Regions from separate parts of the Pseudoalteromonas sp. Bsw20308 genome, predicted to be linked through region 1. Evidence: predicted binding sites of a transcription regulator. Region 1 holds the regulator's gene; each other region holds the start of a gene.

Region 1 (3,853 bases):
TCTAGAGCTTGAATCAAAGCAGGATATTAGCGTGCTAGTGGCAGACTTAAAAAAAGTCGCTACAGTTTTACATTATGACAAAGACGAATACCGTCAGTTAGCCCGCATTGAAGCTACAGGTGAAGTAGGTACACCAGATAAAGCAATTAACCATATCTGTGAGCTTATAGAATCGTGTTCGCGTAATGCGTTAAAGCAATGGCTAAGTTGTTCACGTAGAACATTTGATATTGGTTTTGAATCAGGCACATCGCCTAAGTGTTTTAACCAAGCTTTAGATGCAGATACATTATTACGTATATCTGCTATTGGTGCGGGTATGGAAATTACAATTTACCCAATCGAAAAGTAACAGTAAGTAATTATCTTCGCTCTACTACGGCTGCGGTCATTCTTGATACGCAGCAAAGCTCGTTTCGACTATTAGTAATTTTTATTTCCCAGACTGAACTACGCTTACCAATATGAAACGCTTTTGCGGTGGCTGTTAAAGTACCATTACGAGATGCTTTTAAGTGACTGGCGCTAATTTCTTGTCCGACACAATAAAACTGAGTGAAGTCGACTACGAAGTTAGCTGCATAACTTGCTACTGTTTCGGCAAGCACTACATTGGCTCCTCCATGCAACATGCCCATTGGATTGTGATGCGCTGGTATGGCAGGCATAGTTGCTACGAGGTAATCATCACCAATTTCGGTAATTTCAATTCCCATGGTTTTCATTAGTGTACCTTGGCCGTTTATACCCTCATCTAGCTGTTTGCAAAACTCTAAAGTAACAGGTTGATACCAAATACTCATAAGCTTACCTTTTAAAATAGTAGTAAAAATATGGCTTATATTTTCATAAAGTTAAGATAATGAAAATAAAAAAGTGGATCTAAATTTATAGCCAGATAGCGTGAGGCGGATAGTAAGAAGTAATAATAGGGATATCGTAGTTTATTGATACAATCGAGCAGTAAAGAAGAAATCGCCCTAGGCTAAATATAAGCAAGCAGCATAATGTTACTTGCTTATACTTAGCCAGATCTTTTATTGGTAACTAGCTATTAACTCGACATTACTAAAAGCACTGTAGCCTTTAATCATAATAGAGTAATTACCAGTGCGGGTGTCGCTACAGCTTTCATTATTTCCGTTTTTATACGGTCGGCAATCGTAGTTACTGCTCGTTGCAATTGCATTATATTTTACATGTAGGTCAACATCCCCAGTGCCATTAGAGGTCGAAAATGTGACTTGCTCAGCTTCACTTGGCACTGTAAAAGTAAACAATTGCTCACTGTTTCGATCACCACTAACAACGATAGATTGGTTATTTTGCAGTGTATTGTTATTTACCGGTGGGCTAGATGCAGATCTAAAATTTGCAATTGTTGGGTTTGTTAAATTTAAGACTCTAGCGTTATCGTGTTTTGATGGAGTTCCCATAACACTTCCGCTGTATGATTTGTTTGGATTTGACCAGTAATTGATTCTTGTGCAGTTATTTGTACAGTTATAAGCCATTACTGAACGCCATTGTGATTGAGGTTGCTGATAACCATGGCCGAACGAATAAGGAGATGTTGATGGATCGTTTTCAGGGTTATGACGAGCACCTTGTAAATGACCAATTTCATGACCGAAAGAGTAATAGCCGGTTGCACAGTCATAATCAACCATCGCAAATGCGCTGTTAGCATTTGCACCAATTGCTTTGGCTTGGCCACAGTAGCCGTTAACGTCGTTTATTAATATGACTACATCAGCACCGTATTGATCTCGTAGTGTGTGCGCTTCATCCATATAACCATCGTTTTTGGCAGCTAAACGATTTAAATCCGTACCTGAATTTGTAGCTTCAGTATAATTAACTCGGCTTACATGGGCCAAACTAACAACTGCATTGACACCTGAGTTTTGGTAACCCTGATTAGTCTCTACTATTGCAAGATCAATCAAGCTATTAATATCACTAGATTTTTGTTCTGCGGCTGGGGTGTATAAAACGAGTAAGCTAATATTGCTTTGCGCGTTAGTTGCCATAGCTGTTTGGAAGCTTTGTTCTGTTAAAATTTGTTCACTGATTGAAATAGTGTTATTAGATTGTTGATAATCGGGTGCATGCTCAGCAGGTTGCTTGGCAGGATCTAATTCAATAAAATTATGACCAGAATGTTTATTCGGTTGCAATTTATAAACATGTTCATTTACCTTTATCGTACCAGAAATCCCCTTTGTAGATTTTATCAGTGTTACTTCGTCACCATCTAAGCTTTTACCTACCCAGATTAAGTTACCAGTTGCTGATGTACTTGCTGTACTTTTGATAAATTCAATGTCACTTCCCTGAACAGGTAAAAAGAATGCATTGGTTTTTGCGCTTAGTTCGAAAAGCGGTTGCCCAAATTGAGATTGAGCATTACCTTCTTTATTAATGTTTTGCGTAAAGTTAGAGTGCTGCACTTCGAAAAGTGGGACTTGGGCATACGCATAGCCGCTAAACAATAAGCCAATAAACAATGGTGAATATTTTTTCATTTGATAATCCTTTTAAGTGTTTGTACACATAAAGTGTACATGTTAATAAGTTGTTTTCAATTTATTAACATGTGGCTGTCATCAAATTAGCCCTTAATCGTAAATATAAAGATACAAATGTTTATTTTATGTAAACATTCGTTGTTTCTACATAAGTGTAAAAGTGATTTATTAACAGCAAGCAATCAATGTAATTTAAATTTGCGATTTTTATTTAACTGTATATACTCACAGTTAAATGTACTGTATGGAAAACCAGTTGTATGCGACCATTAACGAAGCGCCAAGCTCAAATTCTCGAATTAGTTAAAGTTTTTATTAAAGACACTGGTATGCCTCCTACACGTGCTGAAATTGCACAAACATTAGGCTTTAAAAGTGCCAATGCTGCTGAAGAGCATTTAAAAGCGCTTGCTAAAAAAGGTGCTATTAAGATGAAACCAGGTGCAAGCCGAGGTATTCAACTTGTTGAGGAAGAAGAGCCTGAACAGTTAGGTTTACCTCTTATCGGGCGAGTCGCAGCGGGAGAGCCTATTTTGGCGCAAGAGCACGTTGAGAGTCATTGTAAAATTGATCCATTAATGTTTAAACCGGCTGCTGATTTTTTATTGCGCGTTAACGGTATGAGCATGAAAGATATAGGTATTATGGATGGTGATTTGTTAGCTGTGCATAAAACTCAAGTTGCAGAAAATGGACAAGTTGTAGTTGCTCGTGTTGATGATGATGTTACCGTAAAGCGGTTTGAAAAAGCAGGCCGAAAAGTATTATTGCATGCTGAGAATGACGACTTTTCGCCAATTGAAGTTGATCTAGAAAATGAATCTTTTAATATAGAAGGTTTAGCCGTTGGAGTTATTCGTAACGCTGATTGGATGTAGTTTTTAATTTATTTTTATAAATGCGTGCTTTTTAGCACGCATTTTTGTTTTAACATTAGCACTAAAAATAGGACGTAAACAGCCCACTAATTATTTTAGCTGTAAATTTTTTTGCACTTATATTTTCCTCCTCCGAATGCGTTAAACCCCTTTGTTTTGCTCATATTTCGAACTTCCTGTTGATTAGTTGATTACTGATTTTTTATTAATTACTCAATATCACCTGATTGTTTTTTATACTAAAACTTGCTTGTTGTTCGTTTTTTAGCTAATTATTAATGTGCTGAGCTAATAATAACTCACAGCTTTTTAGTTTTGAGAACACACAATATACACAAACTCGTTGTTGGCGCAGCAAAACCAATCAATATTAAATAAGATTGGCTAAAAAAATAAAAATAACGAATTGGCGTTTAAGCCGTATGCCTCTTCGCTTTGCATTCG
Region 2 (3,853 bases), 360 kb from region 1:
ATGATACGCGCCAGCTAATTGTTGCTCTAACTCATTTAGGTGTGCTTTATACCGCTTGTAATCGTGCATAAGCCGTTACTAACCATTTACTACCAAGGTCGTCAAAGTTAACTTGTACGCGAGATTGTGCGCCACTGCCTTCGTAATTAAGTACGGTACCAATACCAAACTTAGCATGCAGTACGCGTTGTCCTAAGTTAAAGCCACTGTCTTCAAATGCGGCATGGCTAACTGATGCGCTAAAACGCCCAGCGGCAGGCGGGCGAGAAACCTGTGTTTTAATACGGATTTCTTCTACGCAGTCTTCAGGGATTTCGCGTAAAAAGCGAGATGGGCTATGGTATTTTTCTTGCCCGTATAAGCGGCGACTCTCAGCATGGCTAATATATAACTTATCCATTGCTCGTGTCATGCCTACATAACAAAGGCGGCGCTCTTCTTCTAAGCGACCCGACTCTTCGTTGCTTTGCTGAGAAGGGAACATGCCTTCTTCTACGCCTACCATAAACACTAGCGGAAACTCTAAGCCTTTAGCTGAGTGAAGCGTCATCATTTGTACGGCGTCTTCGTGTTCTTCTGCCTGCCCTTCACCTGACTCAAGTGATGTATGGGCTAAAAAGCCTTGTAGTGGTGAGCTGTATTCTTCGTCTTCAGGTAGCTCATACTGGTCACATGCGCTAATTAGTTCTTCTAAGTTTTCTACGCGAGCACGGCCTTTTTCACCTTTTTCAGCTTGGTACATTGCCATCAAGCCTGAGGTTTGAATTGTGTACTTGGCTTGCTCATGCAAAGTTAGATCGCTAATTTTATCTTCTATTTGTTCAACTAGTTCTACAAACTTACTTACTGCACCAGAAGCACGACCAGATAAATGCTGTTGTTCTACAATTGCTTTTGCGGCATACCAAAGCGGTAACGATTCTGCTCGTGCACAGTCGCGTATATGGCTCAATGTTTTATCACCAATACCGCGTGCTGGCGTATTAATTACACGCTCAAATGCGGCATCGTCTTGACGATTACCCACTAGACGTAAGTACGACAACGCATCTTTAATTTCTTGTCGTTCGAAGAATCGCATACCACCATAAATACGGTATTTTAAGCCTTCTTGTAGCATGGCCTCCTCAAGTACACGAGATTGCGCGTTACTACGGTATAAAATTGCGGCATCTTGCAAGGCATTTCCTGCATTTAACCAGCTTCGTAGCTTGCTACTCACAAAGCGTGCTTCGTCTAACTCATTAAATGCTGCATAAATAGAGATTGGCTCGCCATCGTTACCGTCGGTCCACAAGCTTTTACCCATACGTTCTGAGTTATTTTGAATTAATGCGTTGGACGCTTTCAAAATAGTTGCTGTTGAACGGTAGTTTTGTTCAAGACGAATGGTTTCTGCGCTAAAGTCAGTTAAAAATCGTTTAATATTTTCTATTTTAGCACCGCGCCAACCGTAAATACTTTGGTCATCGTCGCCTACAATCATGATACTGCTTGTATCGCCTGCAAGTAACTTTAACCAAGCATATTGAATGGTATTTGTATCTTGGAACTCGTCTACGAGCATATGTGCAAAGCGTTGCTGGTAATGACGTAGTAACGTAGGGTTATTTTTTAACACTTCGTAGCTGCGTAGTAATATTTCGGCAAAATCAACTAAACCAGCTCTATCACAGGCTTCTTGATAGGCGGCGTAAACACGCAGCATCATTTGCTCGTTAATATCGTATGCTTGAATATCTTTAGGGCGAAGTGCTTCATCTTTTTTAGCGCTTATGTACCAGCCAAATTGTTTAGCAGGCCATTTTTTATCATCGATATTCATCGATTTTAATAAGCGCTTGATCATCCGAAGTTGATCGTCAGAGTCTAAAATTTGAAAGGCTTCAGGTAAGTTAGCTTCACGGTGATGAGCACGTAAAATACGATGCGACAAACCATGGAACGTACCAATCCACATACCACCTACAGGGGCTTTTAGTGTTTCTTCAACGCGGCTGCGCATTTCTTTAGCCGCTTTATTAGTAAAGGTTACGGCAAAAATACTGTAAGCAGATGCTTGCTCAACTTGCATAAGCCACGCAATACGATGAACTAACACTCGTGTTTTACCAGACCCAGCACCTGCTAATACCAGCATGTTTTGTAGTGGGGCTGCAACGGCATCGCGTTGTTTGTCATTTAAGCCATCGAGTAATTGTGAAACGTCCATCGTTACGCCTTTTTAATCAATATTGTGGGCAGTATAACAGGTGTTTTTGTTAGGCTAAATAAAATACTGTTTTTATAAACAGCTATTTATAAAATAGCCTTAAAAACGAGTAACTTGCTATTTTTTTAAACAAACAAAAAAGTGTAAACGCACAATAAAAATTGCTAATTTGACCTAAAGTTAGCAATTTTTACTAACTCTCTAAATCTAGACTAATTTAACTATTTGATTTGTAAGCTTTAATAAATTGGCATAGAGTGTGTAAGTAAATAATTATAAAATCAAATAAATACAGAGGTTAGTATGGCAGATCAAGGTTCTGGCGGTAACGTAATCGCAGCATTATGTAATATATTTTTTCCTGGTTTAGGGCAGTTAGTGCAAGGGCGTATTTTAGCGGCTATATTTTTTGCACTCGCTATTATAATAAGTTACGCACTAATTTATGTGCTTGTAGGTTTTGTACTTGTGCCTATTATTTACTTATGGTCGATTATTGACGCAGCGCGTTATAGATCGCGAAGTTAACGGCTTTAAAGTTGAGTAAAATAGCGCCCTTGTGGCGCTATTTTACTTTATATGTCCTGTGGTTTGCGGGCGTTTACGTATATAATTACGCAATTAAAGATTTACAGGCAAACCCTATGGAATATCAATTTATTCGCGACCCTATTAGTGGGCTACGTATTAAAATAAGTAGTGAACACACTATTATTGGTCGCTGGCTAAACGAAGAAATAGGCAAAGACAAAGTAGCTATGGTGCAAGCGCTTATTGCATCGGTGAGTTCAAGCTATGAGCCGCTAACGCTAAAAGGCCAAGAAATAGATTTAATATTAACCAAAGACGAAGCACTATTTGAAGCCCATGCGCTTCATCAAGACAGTGAAGACCTAATAGCGTATCAAGATGACGATTTAGCGCTTGAAGAAAATGGTTTAAGTAGTGGTTGTGGCTTTGAAGACTTTGTTGACCTGATCAACTCATGGCATGAGTTTTCGGCTGGTCGTTAAGTTATATTATCTGTATTATTTTTATAAATTTATTTAGAGTAGAAAGTTTAAAATGAAAAAAGTTGAATTAAAAATTGTCAATCCTAAAGTTGGTACTGAAATTCCTATGCCTGAGTATGCTACAGATGGCTCTGCTGCTATAGATCTTAGGGCCTGTATTGATGATATATTACAAGTTTTACCGGGTGAGACGAAATTAATTCCTACTGGTATTGCTTTAAATATGCAGGATACTGGAATGGCTGCTACTATTTTGCCTCGCTCAGGTTTAGGTCATAAACATGGGATTGTATTGGGTAATTTAGTCGGATTAATTGACTCAGATTACCAAGGCGAGTTATTCATTTCAGTATGGAATAGAGGTAATGATGAATTCTCAATAAACTCTGGTGATAGAATTGCTCAATTGATGTTTATACCAGTACTTAAAGCTGATTTTGTACTTGTCGATGAGTTTGAAGCAACAGATCGTGGAACTGGTGGCTTTGGTCATACTGGCGTGAAGTAAACTTCTTAGGTGGCGTGTATATTCACGCCACATAGCAACTTAGTTAAAAGGATTTACTAAATGATTCGACATATTATTGCCGTAATTTCAGCACTCTTAATTTTATTAATACTTTATATT
Region 3 (3,853 bases), 1.7 Mb from region 1:
ATGAAGAAGCACGTGCAGGTATTGGCCGCGAGCTAAACCTTACATGGCTTAAAGATGTGCCTGATCAAAATGAAGTAACACAAGGCACGTGGTTTGGTGAAAATGCGATGGCTGAGGCTTCAGTAGAGGAGTCGATGCTTGAGCGTTTAGATGTTGAGATAGGCGATACGCTTACGTTTTTAATTGGTTCGCAGTCGTTCGACGCTAAAATTACCAGTGTGCGCAAAGTTAATTGGGCCACGCTTAAACCTAACTTTTTTATTATTTTAAGCCCAGATGTACTTGCAGATTTTCCGGCAACGTATATTTCGTCGGTACGTATAAACCCAGATCAAAAGCGTGATTTTAGCCAGTTATTGCGTACTTACCCTACTATTACAGCGATTGATATTGATAACTTTGTTAAGCAAATACAAACAACTATTTCGCAAGTATCACTCGCCATTGGCTTTGTACTTGCAATTGTTGTGCTGTGTGGTGCGCTTGTACTTATATCGCAAGTGCAAGCTAGTTTAGGTGAGCGTATGCAAGAAATTGTCATACTCAGAACGCTTGGCGCTAAAAGCCGATTAATTAAAAACGCGACCTTGTATGAGTTTTTATTACTAGGCGGTTTAGCTGGTTTAGTGGCCGCACTTTTTAGCGACATAGCGCTTTTAATTGTGCAGCAACAAATGTTTGATTTAGCAGGTAAGTTACACCCGCATATATGGATTATTGGTCCGGTAGCTGGCGGCGTATTTGTGGCAGGTTTAGGTTATTTAATGATTGCCCGAACACTTAAACAAAACACCCAAGGATTAGTGCGTGCCCTAGGGTAAGCTAAACTAACATGCTCCTTCAAATGCCTACCTAGTTTGTGGGCATTTTTGTTTTTCTTTGTACTGGTAATTTATACAGTGCTCTGGCATTATTAGCGTAATTTAAAAATAATAACAATGGAGCGCTGTTTGGCCATTATTTTAGGGATCGATCCTGGTTCACGTTTGACCGGATATGGTGTTGTTGCCCATCAAGGTTCTAAATTTACATACTTAGGCAGTGGCTGTATTAAGTTAGCCGATCATCCTTTTCCGATTAGGCTTAAAATGATCTACCAAGGCATTACACAGCTTATTGAGCAGTTTTCGCCAGAAACCTTTGCCATTGAAAAAGTATTTATGGCGCACAACCCCGATTCAGCTTTAAAGCTAGGCCAAGCTAGAGGCGCTGCGATTGTTGGCGCTGCAATGGCCGACTTACCCGTATTTGAATACTCAGCTAGGCAAATTAAGCAAGCAGTAGTAGGTAACGGTGGCGCAGATAAAACACAAGTGCAACACATGGTAAAAAATATTTTAAAACTACCCGGTACGCCACAGGCCGATGCAGCTGATGCACTCGCTATTGCGATTTGCCACGCCCACTCAGAACAAAATTTAATTAAACTAGCGGGCAGCGCAAGCAAAACCGTTAGAGGACGTTTAAGGAAATAACTATGATAGGCCGCTTAAATGGTATTTTAGTCGAAAAACAGCCACCAGAAATATTACTCGAAGTAAGTGGTGTAGGTTACGAAGTACAAATGCCAATGACCTGTTTTTACGATTTACCAAAAATTGGTGAAAACGCGATTGTTTACACTCACTTTGTAGTGCGTGAAGATGCTCAACTATTATTTGGTTTTAATAATAAAGTTGAACGTGCTTTGTTTAGAGAGCTATTAAAAGCAAATGGCGTAGGGCCAAAACTTGGCTTAGCTATTTTATCGGGCATGTCGGCAAAGCAATTTGTAAGTTGTGTAAATAACGAAGACTCAACATCGCTTGTTAAATTACCCGGTGTAGGTAAAAAAACAGCCGAGCGTTTAGTACTCGAAATGAAAGACAGACTAAAAGATTGGGGTAATGATTTATTTACGCCATTTAGCGACAGCGCAGTAATAGAGCCTATGAGCGATGCGACAATTGCTAATAATGCAGCGGATGATGCCGTATCGGCACTGCTTGCATTAGGTTATAAATTGCCACAAGCTCAAAAAGCCGTAAAATCGATAAGTAAACCCGATATGTCTACTGAGGTTCTTATTAGAGAATCTTTAAAATCTATGTTGTGAGTAACCCATGATTGAAGCGGATCGCTTAATTGATGCGACTGAAAAAACAAATGAAGACTCTATAGATCGTGCAATAAGGCCTAAGCTTTTAGCCGATTACAGAGGCCAGCCTCATGTTAAGCAGCAAATGGAAATTTTTATTGAAGCTGCCCGAACCCGTGGTGAAGCGCTCGATCATTTATTAATATTTGGCCCACCTGGGCTTGGTAAAACCACGCTTGCAAATATTGTCGCTAACGAATTACACGTAAGTATTAAAACAACATCAGGCCCTGTACTTGAAAAAGCAGGCGATTTAGCTGCGTTACTGACTAATTTAGAAGAGGGCGACGTACTGTTTATCGATGAAATACACAGGCTAAGCCCGCAAGTTGAAGAAATACTCTACCCCGCAATGGAAGACTACCAGCTTGATATAATGATTGGTGAGGGCCCAGCTGCGCGTTCTATTAAATTAGACTTACCTGCATTTACACTCATTGGTGCAACCACACGAGCAGGCTCGCTTACATCGCCACTGCGTGACCGTTTTGGGATTGTGCAGCGATTAGAGTTTTATTCTGTAGAGGATTTATCGCACATAGTAGGGCGCTCAGCACATTACCTTGATTTAGAAATGTGTGATGATGGCGCTACCGAAATTGCTCAGCGCTCGCGCGGCACACCACGTATTGCAAACCGCTTATTGCGCCGTGTACGCGATTACACTCAAGTAAAATCTGACGGCACAGTAAACGCCGATGTAGCTAAGCAAGCCCTTGATATGATTGACGTAGACAAAAGTGGTTTTGATTATATGGACCGCAAATATTTACTCGCTATAATCGAAAAATTTATGGGCGGCCCTGTCGGGCTCGACAATGTAGCGGCTGCTATTGGCGAAGAGCGCGAAACAATAGAAGATGTGATAGAACCATTTTTAATCCAGCAAGGATTTATTCAGCGCACACCTCGCGGGCGAATAGTCTCTGACAGTGCATACCATCACTTTGGATTAATGCCAAAAAAGACGACTTAATCTAAATTTCAATTAATCACTTGCGCTTGCATAAGTAAATGTACAGCAAGCGCGTATACCTAATTTTATAATGTTACCCACCATATTTTCACATAGTTACTCTAAACCAAGTTATTACAATTTTACCCACTATATAATCAGTTAACGCTTAATTCACAGAGCGTTAAGACTTGCGTGGCTATGCTGCGGGCTATTCGATAGATAGAGTATATTGCATAGCCGTTATCGTATTAGGCTGTTACAGTGTTGTTTAGTTTGCAATAATACTTAATCAATTAGAGGGATTAAATCTGACGTTAACAGTGTTAAAAATTTCTGATATACGACTGCATGGATGCAGGAGCATGAGTGATAACAACTAAATAACGAAATTTTTGCCTTGTTATAGATACGATTTTCTTACCTCAAAATAGATCACTCAATTAAGCAAATTGGTATTAAATGATTTCAATTTTTTTGGCAAAAAAAAACCCGCAAAAAATGCGGGTAAACAACAAGTTGAAGGAAGTAATCTTGGGGAACTATATTTTACACAACTAGGTTTTATCCTAAAAATGTAAAACAATGTAATACGATAAAATATCCTATTACTAAGAACTTTGCTTAATGAAGCTATTTCACTCAGTGCCAGCTCGGTATGGGGAGATAATACGCAATATATATTTATTATTCAAACTAGAAAATTTATAATTTCGGATTATAAAAACTAATGCAATGAAATTCCTGGTTGTTTAAAACTT
Region 4 (3,853 bases), 1.2 Mb from region 1:
ACAAATACAATGTAAACCATTGTGATAAATGTAGTAATACCCGCAATGCATTCACGGCGGACTGATGAGCCATTCTCACTAATTTTAAATAAAGCTTCGAGCATAATAGACTTATGGTTGTAAAAAGTGGCAATATTTTAACATAAAAATCATCTTTTACAGGACATTTTACCTTGCGATATACTAAACTATTGACTTAGTTACATAACGAATGAGTGAGCATGATAAAAACAACACCGACAGGCCAAGATTTAGAGCAGCAGTTAGACAATATACTGTCCTTTGTCACGCAACCTAGCGACACTAACTCAACGCCAACTAACGAAAATAGTCAGCAAAATACACTTAACAAAGCACTGTATTATTTAAAAAACAATCAAAATGCACTTGCTGCGAAGTGGATGCGTTTAGCTGCGATGTCTGGAGAACTTCGAGCACAATTTTACTTAGGACTATTTTTTGTAAAAGGCCAAGGTGTTCCGCAAAGTGTATTTCATGCTGTTGCATGGCTAAGCTTATCAAGTAGTCAAGGTCACGAGCCAGCAACTACTGCATTAACTGACTTGCGTAAACACATTGAAACTAAACGCTTTAAAGATGCCCAATGCTACGCTGCAAGTTTATATGAACAAATTCACCAATTGCAGTTTTCTCACCTAATACCAAATAACGCTAACGAAGAGTAAATTACACATACGAAACTATGCTGTAATTTACACATGAAATCATTATTTAAAGCTGCCATATCAACCTTCAACAGGTGTATACAGTATTCAACACAATAATGCACAGTTGGAAACAACAACATAAAGGTAAATTTAAATCATTAAATATTAATAACTTAAAAAAATGACAATTTAAAAAAAGTCTAAATCTTAAATTATCGTACAAAAAAATAGCAAAAAACACTTGCACACAAACACTGTATAAACTACTGTATGTAAATACTGTATAAAAACCCAGTGAGTGAAGCGATATGTTACAACCAATTACCGTACGAACAGTTAAAAGCTACCAACAAGACAATAAAAGCGATTGTGTTAATTTAATTGAAATTGAAGATGAAATTTCGGCAACATTTGAGCTATTAAAAGTATTACATCAATACAATAGCTTAAATGCTTGGACATTATTAATCGCACCCGATCACGTCCCTAGTAAAGCGCTACTTGATTCGTGCTCTATCGATACGAGTAAATTACTCGTTATTAGACAAAAACACTTAGTGAATCTAGAGTACGTATTAAATTCGGCTTTACACAACGGTAATTTTGCAGCTGTAATTACTTGGACTGATATAGTTAATAACCAGCTATTAACTAGCTTATCTCTGGATATGAGTAAAACAAATACAAAGTTATATTGCTTCACGAAAAACAAACAAACCACAGAGATATTACTAGCTCAATAATCTTGTTAAACTAACATTTTAGCTTTACACCAAAATTATGACCTCACTGAATAAAACATTATGTCTTTGTGGCAGCCAACAAAATTATGTTGACTGCTGCGAACCTTTTCATTTGGCAATACAGCATCCTCAAACACCAGAGCTACTTATGCGCTCTCGTTATAGTGCTTATGCACTCAAAAATGCTAAGTATATTTATCAAACATATACAACAGATAAACAGCCCGAAAACCCCGTTAAAGAAATTAAAGAATTTGCAGATGGTTGCCGCTTTATAAAACTGACAATTATAGACTCAGGGCACGATGATAGTCAGGGTTTTGTAGAATTTAAAGCGCACTACTTTTATGATAATTTATACTGTGAATTGCACGAACAATCAAAATTCATTAAAGAAAAAAATCAGTGGAAATATTCTGACGGCGTTATATTACCTGTTGCAGATATAAAAATTGGCAGGAACGATGATTGCCCATGTGGCAGTACTAAAAAGTATAAAAAGTGCCATAGCCTATAAACCTCAACTTACCCAGGCATCAGGTATTTTGAAACACACTAATTAGTTAAATGATATGTACTCTAGTTTTGTACATATTATTTAACTTAATGTGGCGCATACGCACGAAAAGTTATTTATTTCCAAAAAACTCAGCGTCTCTAAATAAAATTTTTATACCAATCTGCTTATGTATGGGGTCTATCTAACGTTAAGAAAATTACGCTAGAACTAGGCAAAAGTTTTTGTATCTAGTTGTTCTAAATGAAAAATTTTTAACGACGTTATAGTGCAATTTAATTCGTTAAATTGATCAAAGATTTATGCAGGTTGGTATTATAGGGTTATTAGATAATTTATATTGTTCAAATACTTATACCAACTTTTTTAATTAAGTGATCTATTTTTAGATAACAGAATCGTGTCGATAACAAGACAAAAAATCGTTATTTAATTGGTCTATATCAGAAATTTTTAACGCCGTTAGCGTCAGATTTAATCCCTCAAACTGATTAAGCATTATTGCGGATTGGTTAGTTGGTTAGTATTATTCAGATTGATATTAAAACCCACATAACACATAACAAAAATGGACCACTTGGGTCCATCTCTACTTTTACGAGTACTTAAAATTTAAGAGTTACTCGTCGTCATCTAAATCAGCTTGTTGACGCTGTGCCGGCTTTGCTAAAATCTCTACGTAGAAAGACTTTAAATCTTGCTTTTCGATGTCGCTGATATGATTGCTAATCTCTGCAACGTGCACTACTTGAGCATCTTCAGCTGTATTACCAAACTTACAGTCAAATGCCCAGTAATCAGCATCTTCAGGTAGCGTTTTATTACGTTCTCTTTTCAAATATTTTTTCACTTCGTGCTTTGCAGCATCGACCATACGAGGGTATTTGATTTTCTCGTGATTCAGCGTGAATGTTTTCTTCATTACGTTCCTAATTACCTTGGTTTAATGATAACGGCATTTCATGTCATACCATTTGACATCATTATAGCAATTGCATTAAATTTTTGGATGCTTTTTTTAAACTAAATCAATTTTTAGGCAATTAACATTATAAATAGCTACAAAGCCTCTCTTTTTAGCCATCATTATTATAAAAATGACCATTTAAAGCTTGTTTTACTGGGCCTGACATAAGCTAATTTGAAATCGTAGATAGATAAATTATTTTGTAGGTCAATATTATGCTGTAGCTAAGTGAAGCGGTTGATGTAATGATTCATCATTAAGACCATCATAGAATGAAGCTACGTCCATTTGCGGATGCGATAGCTGAGTCTCTTTGTTCTTAATACGTCTGCGCACAGCTAGCTCACAATTATCAAGCACATTGAGTGGAATATGAGCTAAATCATTTCTTATTGAAAGTGGTTCAGGGTTTAAGCAGTGTCGTAACTTAATATCGCTCATACCTGCATGCTCTCCCACATTTGATAATAAAGCGGCGTTGTGTTGCCCAATCAACATATTAAACTCATCCGGTGCTAAAGGCTGCTTCGGACCCGAACCAAATTGCTTACGAAGTGTCTCTTCTTCAACAATAGGGTTTTCAATATCTGTTTTTGGAAAATGGAACTGACTAAAATCAAGCGCATCGTGGGATAACATTGCCAATAAAAGAGAAAACTCTCCTCGACGTTGTTCGTGTACACTTTTATTCAACCGTGTACTTAGTTGACTCTCTGTGATTAACAAATCGTCGATTTGCATAGACTTTAGCCGATTATTGTAGGTAATAGATATTTATCGGCTTTATTTCATTTTTCTTTAGCTTTTTTCTTTACTTAAATATAAGTTTTGCTATTATCAGCGCCGTTGCACTGGAGGGGTTCCCGAGCGGCCAAAGGGATCAGACTGTAAATCTGACGGCTCAGCCTTCGCTGGTTCGAATCCAGCTCCCTCCACCACTTTTCTTACCGCTAAGTTA

Evidence for each region. The regulator LexA, encoded in region 1, represses DNA repair genes until DNA is damaged. The targets are predictions, from matches to a motif close to TACTGTATNNNNATACAGTA.
Region 2: a site for LexA is predicted at 2,277-2,296, ahead of uvrD (DNA helicase II). Genes of this name have one in related genera too.
Region 3: a site for LexA is predicted at 883-902, ahead of ruvC (crossover junction endodeoxyribonuclease RuvC). Genes of this name have one in related genera too.
Region 4: a site for LexA is predicted at 933-952, ahead of D172_RS11225 (SulA-like leucine-rich domain-containing protein). Genes of this name have one in related genera too.

The regions. Positions count from the first base shown of each region.
Region 1 covers NZ_CP013138.1:3,788,593-3,792,445, reverse strand. Annotated here, with positions in the region: gene D172_RS16640 (hypothetical protein) at 1-352, shown strand, start outside; gene D172_RS16635 (PaaI family thioesterase) at 363-803, opposite strand; gene D172_RS16630 (M12 family metallo-peptidase) at 1,038-2,528, opposite strand; gene lexA (transcriptional repressor LexA) at 2,792-3,409, shown strand.
Region 2 covers NZ_CP013138.1:226,067-229,919, forward strand. Annotated here, with positions in the region: gene D172_RS00905 (GNAT family N-acetyltransferase) at 1-69, opposite strand, end outside; gene uvrD (DNA helicase II) at 47-2,212, opposite strand; gene D172_RS00915 (hypothetical protein) at 2,516-2,740, shown strand; gene D172_RS00920 (YacL family protein) at 2,857-3,225, shown strand; gene dut (dUTP diphosphatase) at 3,278-3,733, shown strand; gene D172_RS00930 (NUDIX hydrolase) at 3,794-3,853, shown strand, end outside.
Region 3 covers NZ_CP013138.1:1,535,394-1,539,246, forward strand. Annotated here, with positions in the region: gene D172_RS06625 (ABC transporter permease) at 1-821, shown strand, start outside; gene ruvC (crossover junction endodeoxyribonuclease RuvC) at 951-1,475, shown strand; gene ruvA (Holliday junction branch migration protein RuvA) at 1,478-2,095, shown strand; gene ruvB (Holliday junction branch migration DNA helicase RuvB) at 2,103-3,113, shown strand.
Region 4 covers NZ_CP013138.1:2,600,896-2,604,748, forward strand. Annotated here, with positions in the region: gene D172_RS11215 (NCS2 family permease) at 1-104, opposite strand, end outside; gene D172_RS11220 (tetratricopeptide repeat protein) at 222-686, shown strand; gene D172_RS11225 (SulA-like leucine-rich domain-containing protein) at 977-1,411, shown strand; gene D172_RS11230 (YchJ family protein) at 1,449-1,928, shown strand; gene D172_RS11235 (DUF6172 family protein) at 2,548-2,850, opposite strand; gene D172_RS11240 (VC2046/SO_2500 family protein) at 3,109-3,636, opposite strand; tRNA gene D172_RS11245 (tRNA-Tyr) at 3,749-3,833, shown strand.